3 regions of the Planococcus beijingensis genome follow, and region 2 is predicted to be linked to each of the others. Evidence: predicted binding sites of a transcription regulator. Region 2 holds the regulator's gene; each other region holds the start of a gene.
What was found. Region 2 encodes LexA, which represses DNA repair genes until DNA is damaged. Its sites were predicted from a motif close to CGAACATATGTTCG; they were not measured.
Positions count from the first base shown of each region.

Region 1 (10,177 bases), on a different contig from region 2:
TCCTACCGCTAAATATGAATATGATATTCCGACGACGGACTTGAAAATGGATCTGCATGACTTAATTGTTAAAGAAGAAATTGGGGATTTGATCATCATGAAGGAACAAAACACGTTGACGAAAGAAGACGTTCTTGATTTCGGGAAACTCGTTAGAGGAGATGACACCCGCTATAACCTTGGAGACACGCTAAAGGAGCCGATTCAAAACCTCCTAAAGGAAAATCAGTTTGATGCCGAGGAACTCGCTTTAATAAAAGGGGCTGCTAAAACCTTGGGCGCCGAGGTTGATGTTAATTCACCGGAGATAGCGAAAGAAATGCAGCACAAGGCCAAGGCGCCAGGCAAAGAAGAAATCGAGCGTTCCAGATGAGCTGATGAGTCTGCCAAGAGAAGTTTGTCCATCGATGAATTTAGCATGATTGAAAAAAAGTCAGTTGGGGCAGCCGTCAACGAAAAATACCTTACGAATCGAAACGATTGGAAATCAATAGAAAGAAATTAAAAAAGAGGTGATAGCTCATTATTCTTTCCTTATTTCATCGATAAATAGCAAGAAAATTCAGTTCTCAACTACTTCTTTTGAAAGGCTTCCGCTATACTAAGAAAAAACCGATTTTGGGAGAATGGGGAACGACATGAAGCATCTACCAACCATCAGCCGCGCGAAAGAGGAGATTGAATATTTACAGGACTATGTGTCACTTGCCGAAGTGTATCATGCAAACACGCTAAAGAAGGAAATCATTAAATTGTATGCCTATACGGGTAGTATTCAAAAAGTTGCTTTGCAACTAAACGAAGAGCGAGAAGCGCGAAATCTACCGCTGATTGATGCCGCTTTTGTGTCCTACACCATTCAAAGCAAACCACAAGATCCGTTGCACAAGCTGCTCCGAACCAATTACTTACAAAAGACGAAACATATCCGAAAAAAACCAGCGAAAAAAGGGAAATATAGCTATTGATGCTCTGCTAGGAGCTGATAGGAACACTCGAATGTCAAACGAGTTTTTTAAAAAAGAAAGTCAGTGGACCGGCTTTTTCTTCGGTAGTTAAATGCCTAATTTATAAAAAGAAGAGACCGTTTAAACTAGAAGAGACTGATACACAAAAACGATAGAATCAATTTTAATCGAAAAATGAAAGAACTTAATCAGTTGAGCCCCTCATCTTTCTTCGGATGAGGGGCTTTTTTATTTTCTTCAATGGATTATTCAATGGACTTTAGCGGTATAATAAGAACATATGTTCTTATTATACTTAGGAGGTGGTCAACATGAAAGTGAACAAACACTTGAAAGTACAAGGCACAATCAAAGATCGGGGAGTGATCAAGTGGCAAGGAATGATGTTGACAGAACACGTTGAAATGATACGTGCTTGGTACGAAGAGGACCAACACGATGCAGAACCGGAATTAAATGAAACTGACCTTCAGCTATTACAGGAAGAGCTTGTATTGGCCACTCAACGAAAATGCCAGGTGAAATTGAAATCGTGGAAAGAAAAAAAGTTTCATTACCATCTCGGTATTATCCAAGAGTTGGATGGGCGTAGCCGTTCCATCATCTACCAAGATCCTTCTGGTATACACCGATTGCCGATGGATGAGTTGGTGAGCGTCTGGTTGCTTGATTGAAACGGCGCTTATTCGTGTGGAGCGAAAGGAGCCAAGTTCAGTTTTGTTCCAAATAGGCAGAAATGAAGAAATGCTGCACTCAGAGTAGATGAAGAACAAGATAATTCAATGGACTTGGGCCCTTTCAGTTCGTAAAAGTGTACTTTTACGAACGGTTTTTAACAGCGAATTGCCTTAAGGTCTAATAAATATGTAATATTCAGCAAATAAATTTTTAATATGTTTGCCAAATACAAAAATAAGAGCTTCCTTCAACAAAGGAAGTTCTTATTTTTTATATTTCCATGAAATCTGAAGATGTCTTCAACAGCCGTTGTTATGCGACTACTGGATAACCCAGTTTCTCAATGACTGTTTTCAGTTCTTCAGGAGCAACTTTGTCCTCGTCATAGACTGCTTTTACTTTACTGGAGTTGAAAAGCACTTTCACTTCTTCAACGCCATCCATTTTTCCTAATTTTCCTTCAATTTTTTTGATGCAGGAAGGGCAAGTGAGTGGTTCTAATTGGAATTTAACTGTGGTCATGTTAATCTCTCCTTTGTTTTTTCTATCTTAAGTATAATACGTCTATCTATGTAATTCCTTGACACCCATCAATCTTTTGAACGGAATAAGTCTTACGGTAGTTATAGAAATGGAGGAAAGGAAAGAAAACAAACAGAAAAAGAAAATGTAAAAAACTTCAATCCTTGATGAAGGTCAAGTTATTCTGTTTTGAAACCACTTAAGATAAGGGTGTAGAGAAAATAACAGCCGAAAGAAAGAGGAGTTGAACAAAAATGATTGGATTCATTCATAAACACAAAAAAAGCATCACCTTTTTAGCCGGTTTCTTACTGGTCCTGGCGCTGGTCCTGAACTTTATGGGCTATCATGACCTGCGGCAGTTCACATTGATCGTCGCAACGGTCATTGCCGGGATTCCGATTGCGATGAAAGCGTTCCAGGCGTTAATGATGAAAGCGTTCAGTATTGAGATGCTGGTAACAATCGCTGTCATCGGTGCCCTTTTTATCGGGGAATACGTGGAATCGGCAGTCGTCACATTTCTGTTCCTGTTCGGGGATTATCTGGAAGCCCGCACACTGGAAAAAACACGATCTTCATTGAAAAGCTTAGTGGATATGGCCCCGCAGGAAGCGACCATCATCCGTGACGGTGTCAGTGTGACTGTGCCGGTGGAAGAAGTGGTCGAAGGGGACCGCGTTATCATCCGGACCGGCGGGAAAGTGCCGGTGGACGGCAAAATTGTCGCAGGACAGGCTTCATTGAACGAAGCGGCTATCACAGGTGAATCCGTTCCCGCTTCTAAAAAATTGGGAGACAGCGTCTTCAGCAGTACTATCATGGACACTGGCTATCTTGAAATAATTGCTGAAAAGGTTGGAGATGATACAACATTCGCGAAAATCATTGAACTGGTGGAAGAAGCGCAGGAATCAAAATCAAAAACAGAAAAATTCCTGAATAAATTCGCGAATATCTATACACCTGCAGTTGTCGTACTTTCGGTACTGGTTTATGCCCTTACGAGAGATCTTCATCTTGCTATTACGTTCCTCGTCATCGCTTGTCCCGGGGCATTGATCATCGGTGCACCGGTATCCAGTGTTGCGGGCATCGGCAATGGCGCGAAAAATGGCGTACTGGTCAAAGGCGGCGAAGTGATGGACCGCTTCTCAAAAGTCGATACACTGGTCTTCGATAAAACCGGTACATTGACTAAAGGGAAACCAGAAGTGACGGATATCGAGGTCTTCAATTCGTACGAAGAACAGGATTTGCTTCGATTGGTAGCGCAGGCGGAAACGGTGTCTGAACATCATCTTGGCCAAACAATCGTCAAAGAAGCGAAGAGTCGTGACATGGCACTCGACCAGGAACCGGAAGCCGTCGATGTGATCAAAGGCAACGGTCTGACGGCTACAGTGGAAGGTCGAATTTTGGCCATCGGGAACCGCAAGCTCATGAACGCAGAAAATATCGCCATCCCGGCGGAAGTGGAAGCGTATGCGGTAAATCGCGAGAAAGCCGGAAACACAGCGATCTTCGCGGCGGTGGACGGAGAAGTCGCTGGCATCTTCTCGATTGCCGACCAGATCCGTGAAGACGCAGCGCCTGCACTTGCTCAGATGAGAAAAAATGGCGTCAAAAAAATCGTCATGCTGACAGGAGACAACCAGCACACTGCGGAGCTAGTAGCCACTAAACTGGGGCTAGATGAATTCCATGCCGAACTGCTGCCGGAAGACAAAGTGGCGTTCGTGAAACAACTGAAACAGCAGGGCCATGTCGTGGCAATGGCAGGAGACGGCGTCAACGATGCACCGGCGATCGCCACAGCAGATATCGGACTCGCGATGGGCGAAGGCGGCACGGATATTTCGATGGAAACCGCGGATGTCGTCTTGATGGCCGATAAGCTGATGCAATTCTCACACGCTTACTCTCTGTCCAAAGCGACCATCCGCAACATGAAGCAAAACACGTTCTTCGCAGTCGGCATTGTCGCTGTTCTGCTCGTCGGTGTCCTGATGGGCTCCGTTCACCTGGCATCCGGTATGTTCATCCATGAAGCGAGCGTCCTGATTGTCATCCTGAACGCAATGCGGCTGATGGGCTTTAACCGGAAAGAAATGCAGCGGAGACAAGAATTAAAACCAGCTCATGCGTAAACTATAGATAAAAATCAACAGAGGGGAGAAACCTGCTACTTTCTCCCTTTCTTTTCTACAGCTATTCAGTAAAAAATTCAGTGTTAAACCCAAAAACATTAGGAGGAATCTTATCATGACTGAACATACTAACCACGAACACCATCATGCAACTGCAGCCTTTATGGTCAATCATTTAATCGCGAATCAAAACGTCTTATTCGTGAAACTTCACCAATTCCATTGGTACCTGAAAGGACCGGAATTCTTCCCGTTGCATGAGAAATTCAATGAGCTTTATGAAGAAGCCAACAAATACTATGATGCTTTCGGAGAACGCTTGATTGCCATTGGCAAGAAACCCTATTCAACGCTGGGCGAGTATTTGGAGCACGCCTTTATCAGTGAAGAACCTTATACCGAGCCGCTTACTTCCGTAGATATGCTTGGCATATTAGTGAATGATTACCGGGTCATTCGGGATGTCACAGTCAAATCCATCCATCTTGCGGTGAAAGAGAAAGACGATGTGACGGTGGATATGCTGACCGGATACAAAGCCAGTCTCGATAAAAACATCTGGATGCTGCAGGCTTATCTGGGAAATAATGCTTTAGAAGGGGAAGAAGACGAAGAATAGGAGGAAATAAAACGCGTTGCAGAAATATAGTCTTTCTAAACCATTAAACCATCATACAATAGGGTAGATTAACATAATTAAATGGGGCAATATAAAACACCTCCGCAATGGTACATTTACCACAAGTACTGAAATCGGAGGTGTTTTTGCATGGGCAGAAACGTATATTCAAGGGAGACGAAATGGGCCATTGTAAAAGACAAACTAAACGGTCAGATGACAAATGAAGAGATTATGAAGAAACACGGGATTAAAAACAAATCACAGATCAAGACCTGGATGAAATGGTATCGTGAAAATGAAATACACCGGTTCGACCAACCGATCGGCAAGCAATATTCGTTTGGACATGGGCCGGAATTTGCGAGTGAAGACGAGAAGAAAGATCGTCAAAATGTACATTTGAAAATGGAGAATAACATCTTAAAAAGTATATGGAAATGAAAAAGGAGCTGAAAAAGAAGTATCGTTTTGGCCATCGGAAAACCAAGAAGTTATTAAACGAAGATTTCAAGCTGGACCGGCATCCCAATACGGTTCAAGCCATCATGCAAAAGCATCATTTACAATGCCGGATCGAACCGAAACTGAAATGGAAATCACAAGGTGAATTTGTCATCATAGCGCCGAATCTTCTGCAACGCAATTTCACGGCATCTGCGCCGAACCAGAAATGGGTGACGGATATTACGTATATCCAGAATGGAAGTTCGACGATGTACCTGTCGACGATCATGGACCTGTTCAATAATGAAATTGTCGCGGACCACCAACAGACGCCGCTGGTCATTGATACCTTTAAGGAGGCGCCGGAGATGCATGGGAATTCGGAAGACGTGATCATCCACGCCAATCAGGGAAATGTGTATACCTCATTTGCGTACCAGGAGTTGGTCAAGAAGAGCCACCTGATCAGCAATATGTCGCGGCGTAGAAACTGTTGGGACAATGCGGTCATTGAATCATTCCATTCCAATATCAAATCGGAGGAATTTCAATACGTCAAATTCAATTCGATGCACAATATCCAGGTCGTGGAGAAAGTAGATGAGTACATGCGTTACTATAACGAAGACCGGATCCTAGAAAAATTAGGCTACCTGGCGCCAAAAGAGTTTAAGGGCAAGCAGTCTAAAGAGGTGTTTTATATATGTCTCAAATCGCTATATCAATCTAATAGACTACATCTTCTTTTGTATTATTCACTAAATTTTATTTTTTAATTCTTTTAAGGGTTAAGTTCTCTAAACTACTATCATCCTTGATGGTCATCAAGGTTAAAAAAACAAGCACCCCTTATAATGAAGAAAAATATAAGGAGGAGAGCAATATGAGAAAAGCGGTATTTCAAATGGAGCCATTCAGTTGTCCGTCCTGCATCAAAAAAATTGAGAATACTTTGGGGAAACAGGCTGGTGTAAAGGATGGCATAGTACTGTTCCATTCCGGAAAAGTAAGAGTTGAGTTTGATGAATTACAAATTTCAGATCAACAAATCGAAGAACTTATTGTGAAACTGGGGTATTCTGTATATTCAAGGAAAGTTGCCTAACTAGGAGGGAAAGTATGAAGTATCAGGAAGCATGCCAGCATACAGAAGGAAACAAGGGAGCACATCAATTATGTGTTTCCATAGTTCCGATCTTTAATCATCTTCAAGACGAAGAAATGGAGGAAGTCGCCAAAACGACGCGTTCCATCTCCTTAAAGAAAGGGGAGTTGCTGCACAGTGTTGGCGATGCCTCGGATTCCTTGTATATAGTCCATCAAGGAAAAGTGAAAGTTTACCGTCTGTCGGAAAACGGCAAAGAGCAATTGATCCGGATTCTGGAGCCGGGCGATTTCACCGGGGAACTCGCTTTGTTTAAGGAATCGATTCATGATGATTATGCGGAAGCGATGGAAAAGACCGACATTTGTAGCATCCAGCGCGACAATCTTCAGGAATTTCTGCAGCGATATCCGAATATTTCATGGAAAATCCTAAGTGAATTTTCCAATCGGCTTGGCCAGGCTGAAAGCCAGATGACCAGCTTTGCGACAGAAGACGTGGAAACACGGATTGGGCTTTATCTGGCTCAGCAGGTGGAAGAAAACAAATCGACGGAGTACCGTTTGCCGATGTCCAGAAAAGATCTTGCTTCTTTTCTCGGTACGACTCCCGAAACCATCAGCCGGAAACTTGCCAAGTTTGAAGACGAGGGATGGATTGAACAGGAAGACCAGCGCCGAATCCGTATACTGGATCTGGATGCTTTGCTGCTCATCTAGCAATCGGTACGATATTTGATGGTAATTATGTGTAATGTGAAAGGATTTCAAAATTAAGTAAGAGAGCGTAAAATATGTTGTGTAAATGAAAATAAGGAAAGCCCTGCCAAGAGTTCGGTTTACATATGATCGCTTATCGGAAGAAGACTGTTGAGAAGAGAAATTTATTTCTAGAAAAAAGGAAGGCCAAAAGCGAAATGTTTTCGCTACTTGGTCTTCCTTTTTGAAGAGGTGATAACTTCACTCGGTTTATTTCGCTGTTAATTCCTCTTCAGTCACCCATTTGTGATTAGTGACCGGTTCACCGCCGGTCGTAGGGGTGAAATCGACCATATAGACGGTTGTGTCCTCGGCTGAATCAATCGTAGCCGTTGCGCCATCCATTCCCTCCATATGATCGGCGGCCAGCGTTGCTTCATCGCCCGGTTTCAACGGTTGGTCTTCCGGATTTTCAAGTTCTTCGTGGATGACCCATTTGTGGTTTTCTACCGGTTCACCGCCAGTGGTCGGTGTATAGGTCAAGGCATAGGCAGTCGTGTCATAGGCTCCGACAATCGTGGCTTCGGCACCTTTCATCCCTTCCATATGATCCGTTTCAATAATTGCCTGGCTTCCCACTTCATACGTCGGATTTTCAGCTTCTTTCAAATCTGCCGGCACTTCGCCTGAACCTGAATGGTCCATGTTCATGTGTCCGGAATCCTCGCTCATATTTTCTTCAGCTGCGTTGTTGTCCATATCCATCGGTTCTTCACTCGTCTCGCTACCCGAATTGCAGGCGCTTAATGTGACGGCTGCCACAAGTGACAGCATTCCCATCATCCATTTGTTTTTCGGCATGGCGTTCTCCTTCTTTCTGCGTTTGTCTGTAGTTACTCTACCCCTTAACTTTGCATATTGTGTGCAGGAATCATGACATTTCTTTTGGGGGAAACTCGAAAAATCAACTTATAACAAGTTTATGAATGGCACGAGAAGTTCTCCATTCTATAGAAGAAACTGCACAGAAAATCGAGACTTGTTCGCTAAACTGGTGGAGGAACCTCGTTTATAAAAAAACAAGTGAGTTGGAGGAACAACCATGAAGAAACAAAGAAAGACGATTGGGGGACTGCTGTCCTTGCTTTTATTGGCAGGATGCAGCGGAGAAGCACAGGACTCTTTCGAAGTCCCATTTGAAGGGGAAATGGACCATGTCCACGGAATGGGCTATGCCGGGAATGAAGATGGGCTGTATTTCGCGTCCCATACTGGATTGAAAATCTACCGGGAAGGCGAATGGTTCGAAACAACGGATAACTTCCATGATTATATGGGCTTTAATGCGACAGATGAAGGCTTTGTGACGTCAGGCCATCCGAGCGCAGACTCGGAATTGCCCAATCCACTGGGGATTCAGCGCAGCGTGGACGGCGGGAAAACGATTGAAGAAATTGCGTTTCAGGGGGAAACAGATTTCCATGCGATGGCCGTTGGCTACACTAGCCAGGATCTCTTCCTCATCAATCCGGCGTCTAATTCCCTGTTGGAAGCAGGTGTCTACAGCAACTCGGCTGAAGGCGAATCATGGCAACCGGTCCAAGCTGATGGTTTGGAAGGGGAAGTGGCCGCACTTGCCCTTCATCCGGCTGACTCAAACCTAGTCGCAGCCGCCACTTCGACAGGCATCTACTTCTCCAAGGATGCCGGAGAAACGTTCCAATCTCTTACGCCTGAAGGAGAACGAGGGACAGCGGTGCATTTTACCGAAGAAGGGCTGTATTTCGGCAGCTACGGGACAGCTGCAGCGTTGATGCAGTATACTGTTGAAAACGAAGAGCTGGAACCATTGAACATGCCGGATCTTCCGGACGACGCCATCGCCTTTATCGCTGAAAATCCGACGGACGACCAGGAACTGGCCTTCTATACGTTGCAGGGCCATGCTTACCTGTCGGAAGACGGCACACAGAATTGGAAAGCCTTGCTGCAAAACGGAAAGCCCCAATAAAAAGGCCGCACAATTTGATTGCTCTATAGGAAGAGGGACGCCATGTTGAATAAACTCGCTTTGAAAATCGGCTTGTTGTTTTTTGTCTTTATCCTCGTCATCGAGACGGTCCTATTCCTGACGTTATACGTGAACTACGTGGATGAGCGGGTGGAAGAAGTCATGACGAATCTGCTTGCACGGGGGAATACCCACAGTGAAGTGCTGGAAGACAGCTTTGAATCCACCACATTGAATCACGTGGCCATGATGGAATCGGCATCCGATTTCATCGTCATCATCACAGATGCGGATGGGAATGAGTTGACCCATTCCGACACGATTGAACCTGAAATGAGGGACGTGCTGCAACACACCGATTTTGGCCAGGTTCCACAAGATGGGAAAATCGTGGAGGACCGGTGGGATGATAAGCAGTTTATTGCGACTGACAGCCCCATTACCATTGCAGGCGAACACCGGGGACATGTGTTCATGTTTGCCGAAACCAACCACATCCAACAAATGGTCGAACACTTGCGGAATCAATTTTTGTTTGTTGGCTTGATTGCGGCTGTGCTCACCATCGCCGCCATCTTCGTGTTGTCGCGCTTGATTACGAGACCCCTCATCCGAATGAAGGAAGCCACCGAACAATTAAGACAAGGAAACCACACGGTCAGGCTAAATCTCGACCGGAAAGATGAACTGGGGGAATTGGCGAACGCCATCACCACGTTGTCGACGGATCTAGACCGTTTGAAGAAGGCGCGCAATGAATTCCTGGCCAGCATTTCACATGAATTGCGTACACCGTTGACCTACATCAAGGGTTATGCGGACATTGCAGGACGTCCGGATACGTCCGATGACGAAAAAAGGGAGTATATCGGCATCATCCGGGAGGAAACAGCCCATTTGACGGAGTTGATCCGGCAATTGTTCGAACTGGCTCAGCTAGATCACAACGAGTTCTCCATCCGGAAAGAAACAGTTTCCC
Region 1 is NZ_JADHDZ010000009.1:30,236-40,412, reverse strand. Features, by position in the region: gene IRE19_RS16830 (hypothetical protein) at 1-373, shown strand, start outside; gene IRE19_RS16825 (hypothetical protein) at 639-968, shown strand; gene IRE19_RS16820 (YolD-like family protein) at 1,280-1,642, shown strand; gene IRE19_RS16815 (heavy-metal-associated domain-containing protein) at 1,959-2,168, opposite strand; gene IRE19_RS16810 (heavy metal translocating P-type ATPase) at 2,423-4,318, shown strand; gene IRE19_RS16805 (Dps family protein) at 4,434-4,937, shown strand; partial or broken gene IRE19_RS16800 (IS3 family transposase) at 5,088-6,070, shown strand; gene IRE19_RS16795 (heavy-metal-associated domain-containing protein) at 6,268-6,489, shown strand; gene IRE19_RS16790 (Crp/Fnr family transcriptional regulator) at 6,504-7,208, shown strand; gene IRE19_RS16785 (YdhK family protein) at 7,458-8,048, opposite strand; gene IRE19_RS16780 (F510_1955 family glycosylhydrolase) at 8,290-9,198, shown strand; gene IRE19_RS16775 (sensor histidine kinase) at 9,241-10,177, shown strand, end outside.
Region 1: the regulator LexA is predicted to act here: its motif matches at 1,242-1,255, upstream of IRE19_RS16820 (YolD-like family protein).

Region 2 (10,177 bases):
CCCTTCGCGTACAACTCTATGAATTGTATCAGAATTTGACGCTATTTCAAGTCGTGCCTCATAATAAGATGAGAAGTTTAACAGAATGGAGAATTGCATGCATACACAGATTAGAACAATAGAAGAAACTATCCAACTACAGCTTCAACTGGCTGATGAAATTGCATACGTTAATCAGAAGAAAGTGCTGGATGCTTTCCATAACCAGCGTGTCAGTGATCACCATTTCAACCCGTCAACGGGCTATGGCTACGATGATGAAGGGCGCGATACGCTGGAACGCGTTTACGCAGATGTCTTTAAAGCGGAAGCGGCACTCGTGCGGCCTCAAATTATCTCTGGCACTCATGCCATCACAATTGCATTATTCGGTATCTTGCGGCCGGGAGATGAGTTGCTTTACCTTACAGGAAAACCCTATGACACCTTGGATTCCATCGTTTCAGGAGGAGAAAAAGATACGGGTTCTTTGAGGGATTTCGGCATCAGCTACCAGCATACAGATCTGGATGCTGGCAATAAAATCGATTGGGAAGCTGCTCAAAATGCAATCGGTGACAAAACAAAAGTCATTGCCATCCAGCGGTCCAGAGGATATGATACACGCCCTTCATTTACAATAGAAGAAATTGAAGAGATGATAGTCCGGGTTCGTGAGATAAAACCGGATGCAGTTATTTTTGTCGATAATTGCTATGGCGAGTTTGTGGAGATGCAGGAGCCGATTGAAGTGGGTGCGGATCTGATCGCGGGCTCGTTAATCAAAAATCCAGGAGGTGGATTGGCGAAAATCGGCGGTTATATCGCAGGAAGAAAGGATTTAATCGAAAAATGCGGTTACCGGATGACGTCTCCGGGTATAGGGGGAGAGGCAGGTGCTTCTCTTAATGCACTGCCTGATATGTATCAAGGCTTTTTTATGGCACCGCATATTGTTTCGCAAGCGTTAAAAGGGGCCATTTTCACTTCAGCGCTTCTGGAACAGGCTGGCATGATGACGACGCCTCATTGGAGCGACAAACGGACCGACTTGATTCAATCAGTGTCGTTTCAGAATGCTGAACAGATGATTGCGTTTTGCCAAACCATTCAGGCGAGTTCACCGGTCAATGCGCAGTTTGCGCCTGAACCAGCTTACATGCCGGGCTATGAGGACGATGTCATCATGGCTGCCGGTACATTTGTGCAGGGATCCAGTATCGAGCTGACTGCGGACGGTCCGATTCGTCCACCTTATACGGCATTCGTTCAAGGCGGTCTTACGTATGAACACGTAAAAATTGCCGTATTGAATTCAGTAGATGCATTAACAAAATTGAAGTTAATTTAAATGATTTCCCGTATGGAGCATACGGGAAATTTTCATGTAAGAAAACATAACATGTTGTTGACAGGTAATCTGACATGATGTATACTTTAAGAGTAGTAATTATGTGAAATGGGTGAAACTTATGACGAACCGGGTGCGACGAACGATGCCGCTTCTTCCAATCAGCATAGTTATGCAATTGACGGAATTGACCGCTAGGCAAATTCGTTATTATGAAGAGCATGAGTTGATCAACCCTGCCCGTACCGAAGGCAACAAGCGTATGTTTTCCCTGAATGATGTGGATACACTTCTCGAAATCAAAGAATATTTGGATCAGGGACTGAATATTGCAGGCATCAAGAAATTATATGATACAAAAGAAATCCCTAAAAACGAAAAGGCAGAACCGAAAAACTTAAGCGATGCCGAGCTCCGCAAACTATTGCGCGAAGAATTGAAGCACCAAGCCCGCCCTTTTGAAAAAGGCGGTTTCAGACAAAGTGATTTAACCCGTTTCTTTAAATGAGATGGGGTTACATACAATATTTATAGGAGAGTGAAGAGAACATGGGCAAGTATTCAAAAGAAGACATTCAACGATTAGTAAAAGAAGAGAACGTTAATTTTATCCGTCTGCAATTTACAGATATTCTTGGGGTCATCAAAAACGTTGAAATACCGACATCCCAATTGGACAAAGCACTCGATAACAAAATGATGTTTGATGGATCTTCCATTGACGGTTTTGTACGCATTGAAGAATCTGATATGTACCTATACCCTGACTTGGATACATGGGTTGTATTCCCTTGGATCACAGGAAAAGGAAAAGTTGCACGTTTAATCTGTGACATCTACAGCCCAGATGGCACGCCATTTGCTGGAGATCCACGTACAAACTTAAAACGTGTATTAAAGGAAATGGAAGAGCTAGGATTTACGCATTTCAACCTTGGACCAGAGCCGGAATTCTTCCTGTTCAAACTTGATGAAAGAGGCGAACCATCTCTTGAATTGAATGACCACGGCGGCTATTTTGACTTGGCACCGATGGACCTGGGCGAAAACTGCAGACGCGACATCGTTCTTGAACTGGAAGAAATGGGCTTTGAAATCGAAGCTTCCCACCACGAAGTGGCACCAGGACAACACGAAATCGACTTTAAATATGCAGATGCCGTACAAGCATGTGATGAAATCCAAACCTTTAAGCTGGTTGTTAAGACCATTGCCCGTAAACATGGCCTTCATGCTACGTTCATGCCGAAACCACTATTTGGTGTCAGCGGTTCAGGAATGCACATGAACCTTTCCTTGTTTGATGGAAATCGCAACACATTCCTGGATGAAGACGGCGAAATGAAATTGAGTGAGACAGCTTACCAATTCATCGCTGGAATCATTGAACACGCGAAAGGCTTTACAGCTGTAACAAACCCGCTTGTAAACTCGTACAAACGTCTTGTGCCAGGTTATGAAGCGCCTTGTTACATTGCATGGTCAGGCCAGAACCGTAGCCCGTTAGTGCGTATTCCAGCATCACGCGGTTTGTCTACACGTGTAGAAGTGCGTTCAGTCGATCCGGCAGCTAATCCATACTTAGCGATGGCTGTTCTTCTTGGCGCAGGCCTTGATGGAATCAGAAGAAAACTGACTCCACCAAATGCTGTAGACCGCAATATCTATGCAATGAACCAAAAAGAGCGTGAAGCAGTTGGGATCGAAGATCTTCCAAGCACACTTTACAACGCTTTGCAGGAATTGCAAAAAGATGAAGTAATGACAAAAGCATTGGGAAGCCACATTTTGAACAATTTCGTCGAAGCGAAAGAAATCGAATGGGATATGTTCCGCACAAGCGTCCACCCGTGGGAACGCGAGCAATACTTGAAGATGTACTAAAAATTACCTTAAGCCGTTGGTGCTGCAAAGCGCCAACGGCTTTTTTCTGTTTTCCGTCGAGTCCAGAAAGAGAAAATGAAAAAAAATAATGGAAATTGAAAACTAATAGAAACTTATTCGTGCGCTAAAGCGACTAATTGGCAATGACCTGGCAGACTGAGATATTAAAAAGTTTTTAAAAAAAGAAAGTTAATATTTGACTATGTTGCTGATTAGTAAAAGAGGAGGAATCATTATGTTCATTGTCTTATACGCAATTCTAATTTCTCTCTGGATCACGTCTTTAGTCGCTTTCGGAAAATCATACATCCGTTACCACAAAGAAGAACGTGCTTATGAAGAAAGCCACCGCGTCGATTCTTGATCAGCAGAATGCTTCACGGTTGAGAATTGAGTGATTCTCGTTGATGGTGGAATATCTGTGTGTGTTTCCTGTTAAAGGGATTCCGGCTTCAATTGCTCCTCAAATAATTGGCGAAGAATTTCAACGGAGTTTTTAAAAGAAGCAGGCCACAAGATTAAAGAACAGTATGCCGTTTGGAATTTAGTGAACAGGTCGGGTGTGATTCTTACTGTCTTGGAAGAAAGCGTGATAGAAATAGAGCCTAGGCTGATGGAAGTTAACGAGCAGGCTCTCTTCGATGGAATCATTAAAATAAGTGAACTGGAGCAAAGAACCTCGGATTTACTGAACTGTTTCGGTGATATTGAAAGAACCCTGCTGATTCGTCGTACAGACATCTATACTCTGCTCGAAAATGAATGGATAGGCATGGGTATTGAAGACCCCTTGAAACTGGCTAAACGGCCATTAGAAGATAAATTATTTAAACAATCAACATTGGAAAAGATACTGAAGAGACCGATAAATGAAATTTTTGTCGATTGGAGCTTCAAAGCCGATAAAGGTTATGCTGTTCTGACTCTGCAGAAAAAATAAACATGAAAACAGTTTCTCCTCGGAGATGCTGTTTTTTTATGTGCTGGCCAAGAAAGATTCCAGATGCAAGCGGATATCTCTTTGTCTTGCTGTTGCTTGAAAATATCCTGATTCTAACTAAACAGGCTTTGTGAAATTTATGATGAAAATATGCAGAGTATGCGAAGAATACCTTTTTATAGTTTACAGCCGGTCAATTAAGGTTATAATTAGTTGCAGCCTGAAAAGTTAATAACTCATACTGAATTTTTCTTTCTCTTGAAAGAAGAAAGATTCTGTGGGAGGCGATTAATTTGAGGAAAATCCAAGGACTTTCGAATCTTGTAGAATATTTGGAATCAGTGAATTATCCATTGGCTGCAGAGCAGATTACAGATTTAATGTCGAAAAGAAAGATTCCGCACCGCAAAGCATTCCAAGACACTGTGATCTTTAATTTAGAACACATTGACTGGTGGATTGCTGAGCAGCAGAAACGATGATTAATTGATGAACATGCTTGAGTAAAAGAAATAACCTTGTCGTCCGTTCTGCAAAGAACGAACTGCGAGGTTATTCTTTTTTGGTAACTTTATACACTTTTTTGTGTCTACTGTTATAATAGTCTAAAAACGGAGGGGGAATCGGCTATGCGCTTTTTAATGTCTATCATTGTTTTTTTAATCTTCTTTTCGTTTGCAGGCATTGGCACATATGTTATCGGACCCGATTTGTCGACCGACCGGCTGGTCGCCGAGGCGACAGAAGAGCTTCGGAACAACGGGCAAATGGAAAAAGTGGTGGAATATGTTGAAAGTGATCCACAAATGCTTGAATATGTAGAAGAAGCCAAAATTGCAGAGGAAGAGAGTATGCCTTTGCCATTTGAAACAACTGGAGATGCGGCGGGTACGGTCATCAAAAAGGTCGGCATTGCGGATCTGGCTAAAATGAAATCGGGAATTGAAGATGGCACGATGTCAGCAGACGAAGTGATTCAGAAGCTTGAAGAGGATTTGAATGAAGAAGAGCTGCTTGCCCTGAAAGTGATCGTATACAAGGAATTATACAAACAGCAATAATGAAGGATATATGCTAAACTGAGTCACGAAGATAAAGTAAAAGTTTAAAGGAGGCTATTGCATGAAACCGTTTCGCGTAGAGTTTTATTTTGATCAAGGCAATACCATCGTACACAATGTCCAGGCTGTAGATAAAGAATCGGCATTAAGCAAGATTCCTTCCAATGGCACTTATGAAATTTCAGATGAACAAACAGGCAATATTTATCGCATTACTATCAATTTAGTTAAATATATTATCGTCAGCGAACTGTAGAAGATTTTTTCTCGGCAAGCTGCACTTAAGGTGTTGCTTGCGCAACTCCTTTTTTTAAAAGATTTTTTGCATGACAATTCGATTGGGAGGCAAATGAATGGAATTCAGAGGATCGAGTGCTTACGAGGAAAAAGATTTTTTGAAGAACTTTCTGCAAAGAAGAAATCGGGCGGAGAGCCCTAATAACAGCATTGAAAAACCAATAATCTATGGGTTGCTTGGCAACTTTCAAAACCAGGAAATACTCGATTTAGGATGTGGAGATGCCTTATTCGGAAAAGAACTGTTGGAAGCAGGAGCGCATTATTATCATGGTGTAGAAGGGTCTGAAGAAATGATCGGCTTAGCGGCTGCAAATTTGGAGGGTGTCAATGCCGATCTGACATTGGCAATTATGGAGTCATTTGTCTTTCCTGAAAATACCTATGACATTGTCTCCTCTCGATTAGCCATCCATTATTTACTGGAAGTGGACGAACTATTCCGAAATGTATATGAATCCTTAAAAGCTGAGGGGAAATTTGTGTTTAGTGTGCAGCATCCACTGACGACCTCATCTTTTTCAAGTAAAATGTCAGGAGAAAAAAGAAGCAACTGGCTGGTGGACGATTACTTTAAAGAAGGGGAACGGCACGAACCGTGGATCGATAAAATTGTCGTCAAGCATCACCGGACCATTGAAAGCTATTTTACTTCTTTGACAAACGCGGGATTTAGCGTAACGAATGTTCGGGAAGGGAAGCCCGAACGTCAATATTTCAGTTCTGATGAAGAGTATAGTAGGAGAATGAGAATTCCTGTAATTTTAGCTTTCAGCTGTCATAAACGCTAAATCGAAATTGTTTACATAATATAAATATCCATTAAAAAAAACCGGGGATTTCCCCGGTTTTTTTTAATGGATTTGGCGGTAAACGCCTACAACTTTACCAAGAATTGATACTTGGTCTACAATGATCGGATCCATTGATGAATTTTCAGGCTGAAGACGGAAATAATTTTCTTCTCGGAAGAAGCGTTTGACTGTTGCTTCATCCTCAGTCGTCATTGCGACAACAATGTCCCCATTATCCGCGGTCTGCTGCTGCTTAACCACTACATAATCTCCGTTCAAAATTCCGGCTTCGATCATACTTTCACCCATGATCTCCAGCATGAAGATGTGATCATCTTCAGTGCCATAACTTTGCGGAAGCGGGAAATACTCTTCCACGTTCTCAATTGCTGTAATAGGAACACCGGCAGTTACTTTACCGATCAAAGGAACATGCAGTACCGGACTTTTATCGATTAACGCTTCATCAGTGCTTATTACTTCAATGGCTCTCGGCTTAGTGGGATCCCGTCTGATCAAGCCTTTGCTTTCAAGACGCGCTAAATGTCCATGTACAGTCGAACTGGATGCAAGACCGACTGCCTCACCGATTTCGCGTACGGATGGCGGATAGCCTTTCAGCCGAACTTCCTCTTTTATAAATGACAGAATGTCTTCCTGGCGTTTGGATACTTTTTTCAACAGTTTCACCTCATTTGAGTAATTCTACTTGATTTCTACCAATAGTATACCAACTCGGGCATTGAAATGCAAACATAGGTTCGAATTTTATTCTTGACAAAAACACCTGTTCGCATTAATATGAGAACATACATTCCGAACACAAATTATTAGGAGGCGGTTCAAATGACATTCATTCGACAAAATTCTTATCTTATCGCATTTTTCTCATTAATTGTGGTATTTACTTTTTACGCCATACTGTCCCATAATACAAACAGTACATCAATGAGCCAAGTTGAAATAGAAGAAGGCGATACGCTTTGGACTTTAGCTGAATCTTTCAGTGGCGCGACTCCCCATCATGAATGGATAGAGGAGATTATGAAAGAAAACAACCTTTCTACTCCAAAAATCATTGCAGGACAATCCCTTAAGATTCCAAGCGACCAATTGAAATTTGCTCCTGATGAGACCATTAAATTTGCAGGTGATGCTGAATGAAGAAAAATGCATTAATTTATTGCCGTGTCAGCACGACCAAAGATACGCAGGAATCCTCCCTTGAGAGACAGGAAGAAGAACTGATGAAATTCGCGTTTGAACAATCTTATAAAGTGGATGGTGTATACACCGATCAGCACAGTGGATACGAAATGGATCGTGACGGTCTGCTTGAAATGCTTAATTGCATTAAGGGAGACAAAATCGATGCCGTTTTTATTCAGGATGAAACGCGTTTGGGCAGAGGGCACGCACGTATTGCTCTTTTGCATGTCATGAAGAAATATGGCGTGGAAGTTTATACCTTATCGGATATGGGGCCAATAGCCCTTAATGATATGGATGACATGGTGCTTGAAATTCTGGCAATCGTTGAAGAATATCAGCGCAAAATACATAATGCCAAAATCAAGCGGGGCATGAAACGCGCTGTGGAAAATGGCTATAAACCGGAAAAAAATCTAAAAGGCAAAGGCAATCCTGATGGGCGTGAACGCTTGGATCTGCCTATCGATCAAATTGTCAGCCTGAAAACTAATGGGCTGACTTTCAGTGAAATTGCTGTAACCTTGCAAGGATTCGGCTACCAAGCGAGCAAGGCGACGGTTCATCGGCGATATAAGGAATACGAAAAGCTGATGAAAGACTAAAACATTGCAGAAACCTTACTTTTTTTGTACCATATGAAAAGAAGAAAGGTGGATGTCTATGTTATCACCAGACAAATTAACTAGAATTAATGAACTATCACGTAAATCGAAAACGACTGGATTATCCAAAGAAGAAGCAAAAGAACAATCTTCTTTGCGCCAGGAATATTTGCAAACGTTCCGTAAAACGATGCGTGGAACAATTGAAAATGTAAAAGTAATTGACCCGAATGGGAACGACGTAACGCCAGAAAAGGTCAAAAATATTCGAGAGAATAAGTATTTGAATTAAATACTTATTCTCTTTTTCATTGTATTCTTTTCTATTGTTGACTAAACTAGAAAGGGATTATATTTTTGTTTGAGAGAGGATGTTACTATGTCAACCCACGCAGATCAACTTGCAGTGACAACAATTCGTACACTTTCCATCGATGCAATCGAAAAAGCAAATTCTGGTCATCCAGGATTGCCAATGGGCGCAGCTCCAATGGCATATACTTTGTGGACTAAGCATATGAACCACAATCCAAAAAATCCGGATTGGTTTAACCGTGACCGTTTTGTGTTATCCGCTGGACATGGTTCCATGCTTCTATACAGTTTGCTTCATTTAAGCGGCTATGGTTTAGAAATGGATGAAATCAAAAACTTCCGTCAATGGGATTCAAAAACACCTGGACATCCCGAATATGGCCACACTACAGGCGTTGAAGCAACGACCGGTCCACTAGGACAGGGAATTGGTATGGCCGTCGGTATGGCAATGGCTGAGCGTCATTTAGCGGCTACTTACAATAAAGAAGGAATGAATATCGTCGATCACAACACTTTCGCTTTATGCGGTGATGGAGATTTGATGGAAGGCGTTGCCGGAGAAGCTATTTCTCTTGCGGGCCACTTGAAATTAAACAAATTGGTTGTTCTATATGATAGCAACGACATTTCGTTGGACGGTCCACTTGGCAAGAGTTTCTCTGAAAATGTTCAAAAACGTTTTGAATCATACGGCTGGAACTATTTGCGCGTAGACGATGGCAATGTATTGGACGACTTATCAGAAAAAATCGCACAAGCCAAAGAATCTTCAGACAAACCGACATTAATCGAAGTCAAAACCGTTATCGGTTACGGAGCTCCGAACAAATCAGGTAAAGCAGATGCACACGGCGCGCCGCTTGGTGAAGATGAAATGAAATTGGTTAAAGAATACTACGAGTGGACTTTCGAGCAAGATTTCCATGTGCCGGAGGAAGTATATGAAACTTTCCAACAGGCAACTGAAGAGCTTGGGGCAAAAGCTGAGTCACAATGGAACGAATTGTATTCACAATACGAATCAGCACATCCGGAATTGGCGGAACAATTGCAGATGGCGATCCGTGGTGATCTTCCAGAGAACTTTGATGCAGAGTTCCCGACATATGAATTCGGTAAGAAACAAGCAACTCGTTCTTCTTCAGGAGATATGATCAATGCAATCGCTAAAACAGTTCCTTCCTTCTTCGGAGGCAGTGCTGACCTTGCTGGATCCAACAAAACGAACATCAAAGGCGCTGGCGATTTTGACGCTGAACATCCTGAAGGACGCAATATCTGGTTTGGTGTGCGTGAATTTGCAATGGGTGCAGCCTTAAACGGTATGGCTCTTCATGGCGGACTTCATGTCTTCGGCGGAACGTTCTTCGTCTTCAGTGATTATGTCCGTCCAGCAATCCGTCTGGCTGCATTAATGGGGCTTCCTGTCACTTATGTCTTCACACATGATAGCGTAGCTGTAGGCGAAGATGGCCCAACACATGAACCGGTTGAACATTTGGCTTCTCTTCGTGCAATGCCGAACTTGAGCGTTGTTCGTCCCGCTGATGCTAACGAAACAAAAGCGGCATGGCGTTTGGCGTTGACGGCGAAAACTACACCGACTTTATTGGTTCTTTCTCGTCAGGACTTGCCAATTTTGGAAAATAGCGCAGAACTTGCAGAAGCTGGCGTGGAGAAGGGTGCATACGTTGTGTCCCCTGCTGAAAATCCACAAGCGCTATTGCTTGCGACTGGAT
Region 2 is NZ_JADHDZ010000001.1:952,780-962,956, forward strand. Features, by position in the region: gene IRE19_RS04460 (methionine gamma-lyase family protein) at 98-1,330, shown strand; gene IRE19_RS04465 (MerR family transcriptional regulator) at 1,452-1,838, shown strand; gene glnA (type I glutamate--ammonia ligase) at 1,880-3,214, shown strand; gene IRE19_RS18480 (hypothetical protein) at 3,450-3,578, shown strand; gene IRE19_RS04475 (hypothetical protein) at 3,828-4,154, shown strand; gene IRE19_RS04480 (hypothetical protein) at 4,448-4,636, shown strand; gene IRE19_RS04485 (hypothetical protein) at 4,784-5,215, shown strand; gene IRE19_RS04490 (hypothetical protein) at 5,277-5,471, shown strand; gene IRE19_RS04495 (class I SAM-dependent DNA methyltransferase) at 5,569-6,303, shown strand; gene lexA (transcriptional repressor LexA) at 6,367-6,987, opposite strand; gene yneA (cell division suppressor protein YneA) at 7,153-7,470, shown strand; gene IRE19_RS04510 (YneB family resolvase-like protein) at 7,467-8,120, shown strand; gene IRE19_RS04515 (DUF896 domain-containing protein) at 8,179-8,412, shown strand; gene tkt (transketolase) at 8,500-10,177, shown strand, end outside.

Region 3 (9,276 bases), on a different contig from region 2:
TGGTGGACCGGGTGCTGTCTTCTGGATGTGGTTTTCTGCATTTTTCGGAATGGCCACCAAATACGGAGAGGCTGTATTGGCAGTCAAATACCGTGTTGTCGACGCTAAAGGCCAGATGGCTGGCGGACCGATGTATTACCTTGAGCATGGCTTGAAACAAAAGTGGTTGGCCGTTTTATTCGCCATCTTTGGTGCCATTGCGGCTTTCGGAATCGGCAACGGGACACAATCGAACTCAGTTGCTTCAGTTGTCCGCGATACATTCAGTGTTCCAACATGGATTACCGGAATCATTTTAACAATTTTCACCGCTTTGGTTCTGCTAGGTGGAATTAAGAGCATCGGCCGCGTCACTTCGTTCTTCGTTCCTTTTATGGCGTTATTCTACATAATCGCAGGAATAATTATTATGATTTTAAACATGGAACTGATTCCAGGTGCTTTTGCTACGATCTTCAGTGCGGCATTTACCGGTGAAGCTGCTGTTGGCGGTGCCATTGGTGCGGCTATCCGATATGGTGTAGCACGAGGCGTATTCTCCAACGAAGCGGGACTTGGGTCGGCGCCGATTGCTGCTGCTGCTGCAATCACGGATCTTCCAGGACGCCAGGCATTGGTTTCCATGACACAAGTACTTTTTGACACCATCATCATCTGTTCGATTACCGGTGTCACAATTGTCATGTCTGGCCTTTATACAGATAAATCTCTTGAAGGTGCGGCTCTTACAACTGCAGCTTTTGAACAGTTCCTTGGAGGAGCTGGCCCAATTGTAGTAGCCATCGGATTGATTTTCTTTGCTTCTTCTACCATCATCGGCTGGTCTTACTATGGAGAGAAATGTTTCCAGTATTTATTCAAGAACCCGGCATTGCTGATCGTTTACCGCATCGCTTTCGTTTTGATGGTTTTCGTCGGCGCAACCGTTTCACTTGATGTCGTTTGGACTTTCTCTGATGTGATGAACGGCTTAATGGCCTTCCCTAACTTGATCGGACTTCTTGGTCTATCAGGCGTTATCGTCTATGAAACCAAGCGCATCATTGCTAAAATCAAGGAAGAAAAAGCCGCTGGACAAACTGGCAATTGACATTGCTTTTGAATAATGAAATGATTAAGCATAACCACCCGAAAGGCAGGAGCTTATCATGGACTTATCAAAACCGTCACCAGAAAACGTCAGCTTTATGATTGAAGAAATAAAATCAAAATTGCGTATGGTCAATGTGGATGCAATGAAAGCCGAACACTTCAACGCTTCCCAATACGAAGATTTGCATGAACTTTACGAAATGGTCGCGAACCGCGAAAAGTTCAGCACGAGTGAAATGCAGGCAATCGCAACCGAACTTGGTTCTTTACGCAAATAAGCAAGCACAAAAAGGCCTTGAAGGAAAAAATCCTTCAGGGCCTTTTTTTATGTTGCTGTAATCGCTTATAGGAGCAATACGATCATTTCATTTTTTCTTGTCCAACTTGGGCGTCTAGTCTCTCGAGTCGCTTCGGACTTGCTGCTAATGGCAAAGAACGCCATTACCTTCAAGTCCTCCAGCGCTTGTAGAGACTGGACAGACGCCTTAGCTTTTCTCTTTGTCCAGCTTCGGCGACCTGCTCCTCGGATCATAAACTGCCCTTCCTATGCGGCAAAAAACGCCGCTTCGGAAGTTCATCTTATGTCTGTCGGAGCATAACGGTCGCCTCAGCTTTTCTTTTTGTCCTGCTTCGGAAGCCAGGTTCTCGGGACATAAGCCAACCCGGCTGTGCGACATAAACACGTCGCTTCGCCGGTCTGTCTTATGCCTGTCGAACCTTTACGGCTTCCTCAGCTTTTTTTATTGTCCAGCTTCGGCGACCTGCTCCTCGGATCATAAGCTGCCCTTCCTGTGCGGCAAAAAAACGCCGCTTCGGAAGTTCATCTTATGTCTGTCGGAGCATAACGGTCGCCTCAGCTTTTCTTTTCATACTGCACAATGTACCAGCCGCCTTCTTTTATGACGGTTTGGATGCTAAGCAATTCGAGTCCTGCCTGTTCTCCCCATTCTGCCATTTCTTCGCGCGTCGGCAATCGGTAGAGGTTGTCGAAAGATGAGAAAAAACTATTGAAAACATTGGCAAATGGTGGGCTGTCGCTGTCTCCAGCGATAGGTGTCACAACTGACAGAATACCTTGGTCTTTGATCCAGCTGGCCAGTTCAGTAAAAAGGTCCTGGCGCTTTCCGAGATCGATATAGTGGATGACATTGTTCATCATAACCATGCCTTGCTGCTCTGTTGGTTTGTAATCCCATAGATCGGCATTTTCAATAGAAATGTTATTATTTTCTTTCGTCAAGGCTTTCGCTACTTCCGTTACAGACGGACTGATTTCAATTCCAGTGAAGTGGGTGTCGGGAAAACGTTCTGCAAGCTTTTTGATGTATCCGCCTTCTCCACAGCCAATATCCAGCACCGAGTCGATATTTTGGCCTTTCAGGCGTCTGGACATTTTCGGCAGAGCCAATACTTCCAGCAACCTGCTTGTTTCAGCTACAGTCGGAGCATGTTTTTCTTCATCAAAATGAAGGCGTTCCTGCTTGCGCATCATCTCTGGGTAATTCAGCAAGGTCGGGATATGCAACTCCATCATTTCCTTCAGCAGAACACCCGAGGAATTATTGCCTTTCGGTTTCGGCAGCTTCCATGCATTCCAGGTTTTATATCGATTTCTGCCGGCTTCTTTGAGATGGCCGATCGAGACGCCAACATTCACCCACTGGTTCAATAAATCTTCGTCCAATTGCAGCGCATCGGCTACATCATATTGGGACATAGGGCGATCGAAGGCTTTAAACAAATCCAGCTCATATCCGACGTATGCATGCCAACTATATAAAAAAGGTTCATTTCGTTTCATGTACATTCTTGCTTTAAACATCTTCATGACATCGATCATCTGAGTCCCTCCGCTTTCCATGGGTAATCTTCTTCTGGTGTATAATACTTTAATTCTTTCGTGTCTTTTGTTAAATCTTTCATGCGGACGGGCATGATGCCTCCTTGTATGAAACGATCTCGAACGTTTTCTTTCCACATCCCAAGGCCCGAAACATTCAACATTTGCTTAAAATGAAGAATTGGGTCTTCTTCCATGCGCTCGAAAGTCCGTTGGCGGATGTAGCTGACCGGTTTAAATGGAAAAGAATAGGCCAAAGCTGCCAAGTGGCTGAGTTGGATCACATGGTCTGCACGCTTATAGCGGACGGTTTCGTACCACTTTAAATTGCTTTCGTCTTTTTTTTCTTCTTTGAACATATCTGCGGTTAATTCGCCTAGTATATCCGCATCTTGTATAGCCATATTCATGCCTTCTCCGGCCATTGGATGGACAGCATGGCTAGCGTCACCGATGATAGCTTTATTGCCTTTCACATATGAATCCGCATGATACATTACCGGAATCATCAACTGGATTTTCTTCCAATCCGTCAATTGCTGGACATAACCATCTACCGCAGGCGCTAAATCCGTGTACAATTTATGGAAATGGCTGATTGGCTTTTCCTTGAGTTCTTTATAATCGCCTGGCGGTATCAAGTAAACACTTCGCACCTGGTTATCAGGCAGCGGGAAAAGCCCCAGAAAACGGTTGTATGTAGAAATGATTTGACCGTCTGTAAAATTTTCAGCACGCGGAAACGTTACTGTCAGAAAATGATGATTGTAGGTGGTCTGTTTCACTTCAATTTCCATGGCTTTCCTAGTGACTGACGAACGCCCTTCAGCACCAAAGAAAAATTCCGCCTCCACTTCAAACTTTTCGGTTCCTTTTTGAAGCAACGCGGTATTTTCTCCGTATCCTTTGCAGGCCGTTCCTTTGAGATAATGAAAGTTTTCATATTCACAGGCAGCTTTTAAAATAACAGACTTCAATTCCTCATGGTGCATCATATAAGCCGCACTGTACTTGCCGGGCAACACGCTATAATCCATAAACGCTTGGTCCTTTACTTGCAGAGAACTTGAAAGTTCCAGCATGTCCAAAACTTTAATTTCATTAGAGCGATCACATATTTTCTTATATATTCCAAGGCCGTCGAATATCTGCATACTTTTCGGCTGCAGCAGTTCCCCTTTATAGGTAGGTGCTTTTACAGCCATCCGTTCGGCGAGAACCACATCGATTCCACGCTGCACCAGCTTCAGTGCAAGTGTCAATCCACCGATTCCACCCCCGCCGATGAATACATCAGTTTTCATCTGCTTCATCCCCTTGATTCTCCTTACCCTACCTTTAGGATTGTGAAAACCCAATAAACCGTCCCAATAAAAAAAGAAGTCCACGAATGGACTTCTTTTCACAATTTATTCTTAAAGTTTATTGTAAGCGACAGCAAGCTCTGCTCCGACTTTTGCATTATGCTTGACCAGTTCGATATTCGCGACCAAACTCTTGCCTTCCGTCAATTCTTTGACTTTCCCTAATAGGAAAGGCGTGACTTCTTTTCCGGAAATGCCATTTTCATTCGCTTCCGTCATGGCTTGAGTGATGATGCCATTGATGAATGAGTCTTCCAATGCATGTTCAGCTGGAATTGGGTTGGCGATCACCGCTCCGCCTGTAATGCCCAGATCCCATTTTGCTTTCAGCACTTCAGCCAGTTCAGCAGCATCATCACTGCGGAATGTCAGATCAAAGCCGCTTGAGCGTGTGTAGAATGCTGGCATATCGTCCGTTTGATAGCCGATGACTGGAACCCCTTTTGTTTCCAGGTATTCCAACGTCAAGCCGATATCCAAAATGGATTTTGCGCCTGCACAAACAACAGCCACTCCTGTGTTCGAAAGTTCTTCCAAGTCAGCTGAGATGTCCATGGTCGTCTCAGCGCCTCTGTGCACCCCACCTATGCCGCCTGTTGCGAAAACACGGATGCCTGCAAGTTCTGCACAAATCATCGTTGCAGCGACAGTTGTAGCACCGATTTTTTTCGTGGCGATCAATTGGCCGATATCTCTTCTTGATACTTTTGAAACGCCTGGGCTATTGCCAAGCACTTCCAGTTCTTCATCAGACAAACCGATTTTGATTTTGCCGTCCATAATGGCGATTGTTGCAGGAACTGCACCATTATCACGGATAATCTGTTCTACCACGCGTGCCGTTTCCACGTTCTGGGGATAAGGCATACCGTGTGAAATGATCGTCGATTCGAGTGCCACGATCGGCTTTTTGTCCTCCATTGCTTGCTGTACTTCAGTTGAATAAGAAATCATTGATGTCATTGTAATTCCTCCAGTTCTTTTTGTAGTTGTACTGCTGTCAATTCTCGTCTTACAGTCGCATTGCTTTCGAGCGTTTTTGCCGCATTCACCATCCCTGAATGGATGACGGATTCAAATTCCTTCCCATTCATTACACTGTGGACAATGGCGCTGGAAAATGCATCTCCTGCACCGGTCACATCAATGACCTGGTCGACTTGCATCGCCTGGTAATGTGTGATGCCGTCTGCATTTCCAGCTACGGCTCCTTCTTTTCCACCGGTGATGACAACTGCTTCCGCACCTTGATTCAGCAGCTGTTCAACAGCCTGATGCCAATCCTCCATGGAAATGATGGACATCTGCAAATGCCTGCTTGCTTCATCGCGGTTAAGAATCAGCCAGCTGATGCCGGCCAAATCTGTTCCGAGCCTGTCCATTTTTGGAGCTGAAACCGGAATGACTGCCAGTGGAATGTTATTGATGAAGGCTAACTGGCGAACATATTCCACCGTTTCCACTGGACAATTCAAATCGATCACCAGAAAGGCAGATGATAATAAAACACTGTCATTTTTAGCAATATAGCTTGGCGTCAGAGAGTCATAGATTTTCATATCCGCCATCGCCAGCAGCATTTCGCCGTCCGGTTCCAAAATCGCTGTATAGGTTCCAGTTGACAATCCGTCGACTGCTTTTGTCATTTCAGTCGACATGAATTGGCTGGAAGCGGTTTCGATTAAGTTCCATTCCGGATCATTGCCCACAATCGACAATAGCTTGACTGAATGGCCGAGGCGCCCCAAATTTTCGGCGACGTTTCTGGCTACTCCACCGACGCTGCCGGAAACGGAAGCCGGATTGGATGTTCCCATCTGCGCGGGACGTTCCATCAGGAATTTTCTATCGACATTTGCCCCGCCGATGCAAATGACCGTCTGTTCTTCGGGCAGTACGTAAGCACGGCCTAAGATTTTCCCTTGACGCATGAGATTGGAAATGAAATTGGCCAGTGATGGCCTGGACATGTTTAGGCGTTCTGCCATTTCCTGTTGAGATAGATACGGGTTGCGCCGGATCAATTCCAGCACTTCCACTTCTTTCTGATTCATAATCACACCCCCACTCAAACATTTGTTTAAATCATAAACTTTTATAACACAAAATGCAAGTAAAATATATTTCGCATATCGTTATAAATCATTGCAGGCAGTTACAGAAAATTGCTACTATAGAAAGAGATGAGAGGAGAGATTTATTTGACATCTTTTAATGAAAAATTATCCCGCTATGCTGAACTGGCGGTAAAAGTAGGAGTAAATATTCAACCCGGACAGCCGCTGTATATCGCCGCTTCCATTGATGCAGCACCCTTGGTCCGTTTAATTACCCAAAAGGCCTATGAAATCGGAGCGAAACAAGTTTTTGTAGACTGGAACGACGATACGATCTCTCGCCTGCGCTTTGAATTAGCGCCGGAAGATTCGTTCTCTGATTTCCCAGCATGGAAAGTACAGGAACGCGAGCAATTGGCAGAGCAAGGCGCTGCTTTCATCAGCGTGGTGTCTCAAAGCCCTGACCTATTGACTGGCATTGACTCAAAGCGCATTGCTGCTTCACAAAAAGCAACTGGACAGGCATTAAGCAAATACCGCCAATATGTTCAATCTGATAAAATCAGCTGGACCGTTATCGCAGCCCCTTCTGAAAAATGGGCAGCTAAAGTGTTTCCAGAAGTACCGGCTGACCAACAAATCGACAAACTTTGGGATGCTATTTTCAAAGCTGTACGTGCTGATCTTGATCAACCGATTGAGGCTTGGACAGAACATGACCGCTTGCTGCACACCAAAGTCGATTATCTGAACGGCAAAAAATACGCAAAACTTCACTATACGTCACCAAAAACCGACTTGGAAGTTGCTCTTCCAGAAGGACATTTATGGTGTGGAGCCGGCTCAATCAACGAAAAAGGCGATTCTTTCATGGCGAATATGCCAACCGAAGAAGTCTTTACTGTACCGCATAAAACAGGCGTAAATGGCTATGTTTCCAGTACAAAGCCCCTAAGCTATGGCGGCAATATTATTGATGACTTTAAAGTAACATTCGAAAATGGAAAAATCGTTGATGTAACAGCTGCACATGGCGAAGATGTCCTGAAGCAATTGGTTGCTACTGATGAAGGTTCTCATTTCCTTGGTGAAGTTGCATTAGTTCCACATCAATCGCCAATTTCCGATTCAAATATTTTATTCTACAACACGTTGTTCGACGAAAATGCCTCCAACCATTTTGCTATCGGCAGCGCTTATGCTTTCTGTATCGAAGGCGGCAAAACCATGTCTCAGGAAGAACTATTGAAAAACGGCCTAAACCAAAGTATTACCCATGTCGATTTCATGGTAGGCTCGTCTGAAATGGACATTGATGGTATCCTGGAAGATGGCAGCCGCGAACCGATTTTCCGCGGTGGCAACTGGGCTTTCTAAGTCTCGATAATTCGACACTTATTTTTTAGACCAGAATCATGTATACTTAATATTGATAATTACAGTTTAGAGAGGAGTTATCATTATGTTTTATGACATTACTGTCGTACTCGGCTTCATGGCCGTAATTTTCATGTTTTTCTTTACACTTCTCCATTTCCTTGGAAAAGAGCTTCACACGCACGATGCAGAGCACGTAGATCCAACGCCTGAAAAAAAATACTGAGCGATAAAAACCGGCTTCTTCTCTGAAGTCGGTTTTTATGTTCCTCACACTAAAAGCACTATCAAATGTACGTGTTCTATCTAATTTCCATGCTCTTTAGGTCCCTTCTGCTCTTCCACTCCACAGCTCGTAATGGTAAAATCCGAACTAGTTAGCGTCTTTATTCATAGGAGGAATTCACGTATGTTTTCTGCAATAGATATTGGTATCGATTTAGGAACTGCAAATATACTCGTTTACACAAAAACAAAAGGCATTATCGTCAATGAACCTTCTGTTGTCGCCTTGGATGCAAGGACTCGTGCGGTGCTGGCGATCGGCACTGAAGCGAAAGCTATGCTTGGCAAAGCACCTGATTCCATCCTGGTGATCCGCCCATTGAAAGACGGCGTCATCGCCGACTCTGATGCCACTCTTGATCTGCTGAAAGCGGTCATGCAAAGAGCGGCCAAACAACTTGGAAGTGCTTATCGCAAACCCAATGTGATGGTCTGTACCCCTTCCGGTGCCACTAAAGTTGAGCGCCGTGCTATCCACGACGCAGTGAAACAGAGCGGCGCCAAAACCGTTCACTTAATTGAAGAAACTGTAGCTGCTGCAATAGGCGCGGAACTTCCAATCAGCGAACCGGTAGCGAGCGTTATTGTAGATATTGGCGGCGGTACTACAGAAGTGGGAATCATTTCATTTGGCGGGGTGGTTTCGTCCAACACCGTTAAAGTTGCGGGCGACCGCATGGATGAAGATATTATCCAGTATGTCCGCAAACAGTACAACGTATTGATCGGTGAACGCACTGCTGAAAATATAAAAATGGAAATCGGCTATGCTCCTGTTCCCCATGAAACAGAGAACATGGAAATCCGCGGCCGTGACATCATGACCGGCTTGCCGAAAACCATTACACTCAGCTCTCTTGAAACACAAGAAGCGCTGAAAGAATCTTTATCCGCCATTTTGGAATGCATCCGCGCAACACTGGAGAATTGTCCAGCTGAACTGTCGGGTGATATGGTCGACCAAGGCGTCGTCATTTCAGGCGGTGGCGCTTTACTGAAAGGCATGCAGGAATGGCTGTCAAAAGAAATCTCAGTCCCAGTCCATATCGCACCACAACCATTGGAATCAGTCGCCATCGGAACAGGACTGTCGCTGAACATGATCAAACAGTTAGAGAAAATGTCGCGTTAATATAGAAAAGCGGAAGCGCCCGTGCAGGTTTGAAGGGCATAAGACGAGCTGGCGAAGCGGCGTCCTTTGCCGCACAGCCGGATTGGCTTATGTCCCTAGAACCTGGGCGCTGGAGCTGGACACCTAGAA
Region 3 is NZ_JADHDZ010000010.1:29,140-38,415, forward strand. Features, by position in the region: gene IRE19_RS17305 (alanine/glycine:cation symporter family protein) at 1-1,090, shown strand, start outside; gene IRE19_RS17310 (DUF1128 domain-containing protein) at 1,149-1,370, shown strand; gene IRE19_RS17315 (class I SAM-dependent methyltransferase) at 1,946-2,932, opposite strand; gene IRE19_RS17320 (FAD-dependent oxidoreductase) at 2,929-4,236, opposite strand; gene IRE19_RS17325 (pseudouridine-5'-phosphate glycosidase) at 4,348-5,259, opposite strand; gene IRE19_RS17330 (carbohydrate kinase) at 5,256-6,350, opposite strand; gene IRE19_RS17335 (aminopeptidase) at 6,498-7,730, shown strand; gene IRE19_RS17340 (hypothetical protein) at 7,816-7,956, shown strand; gene mreBH (rod-share determining protein MreBH) at 8,140-9,147, shown strand.
Region 3: the regulator LexA is predicted to act here: its motif matches at 6,366-6,379, upstream of IRE19_RS17330 (carbohydrate kinase).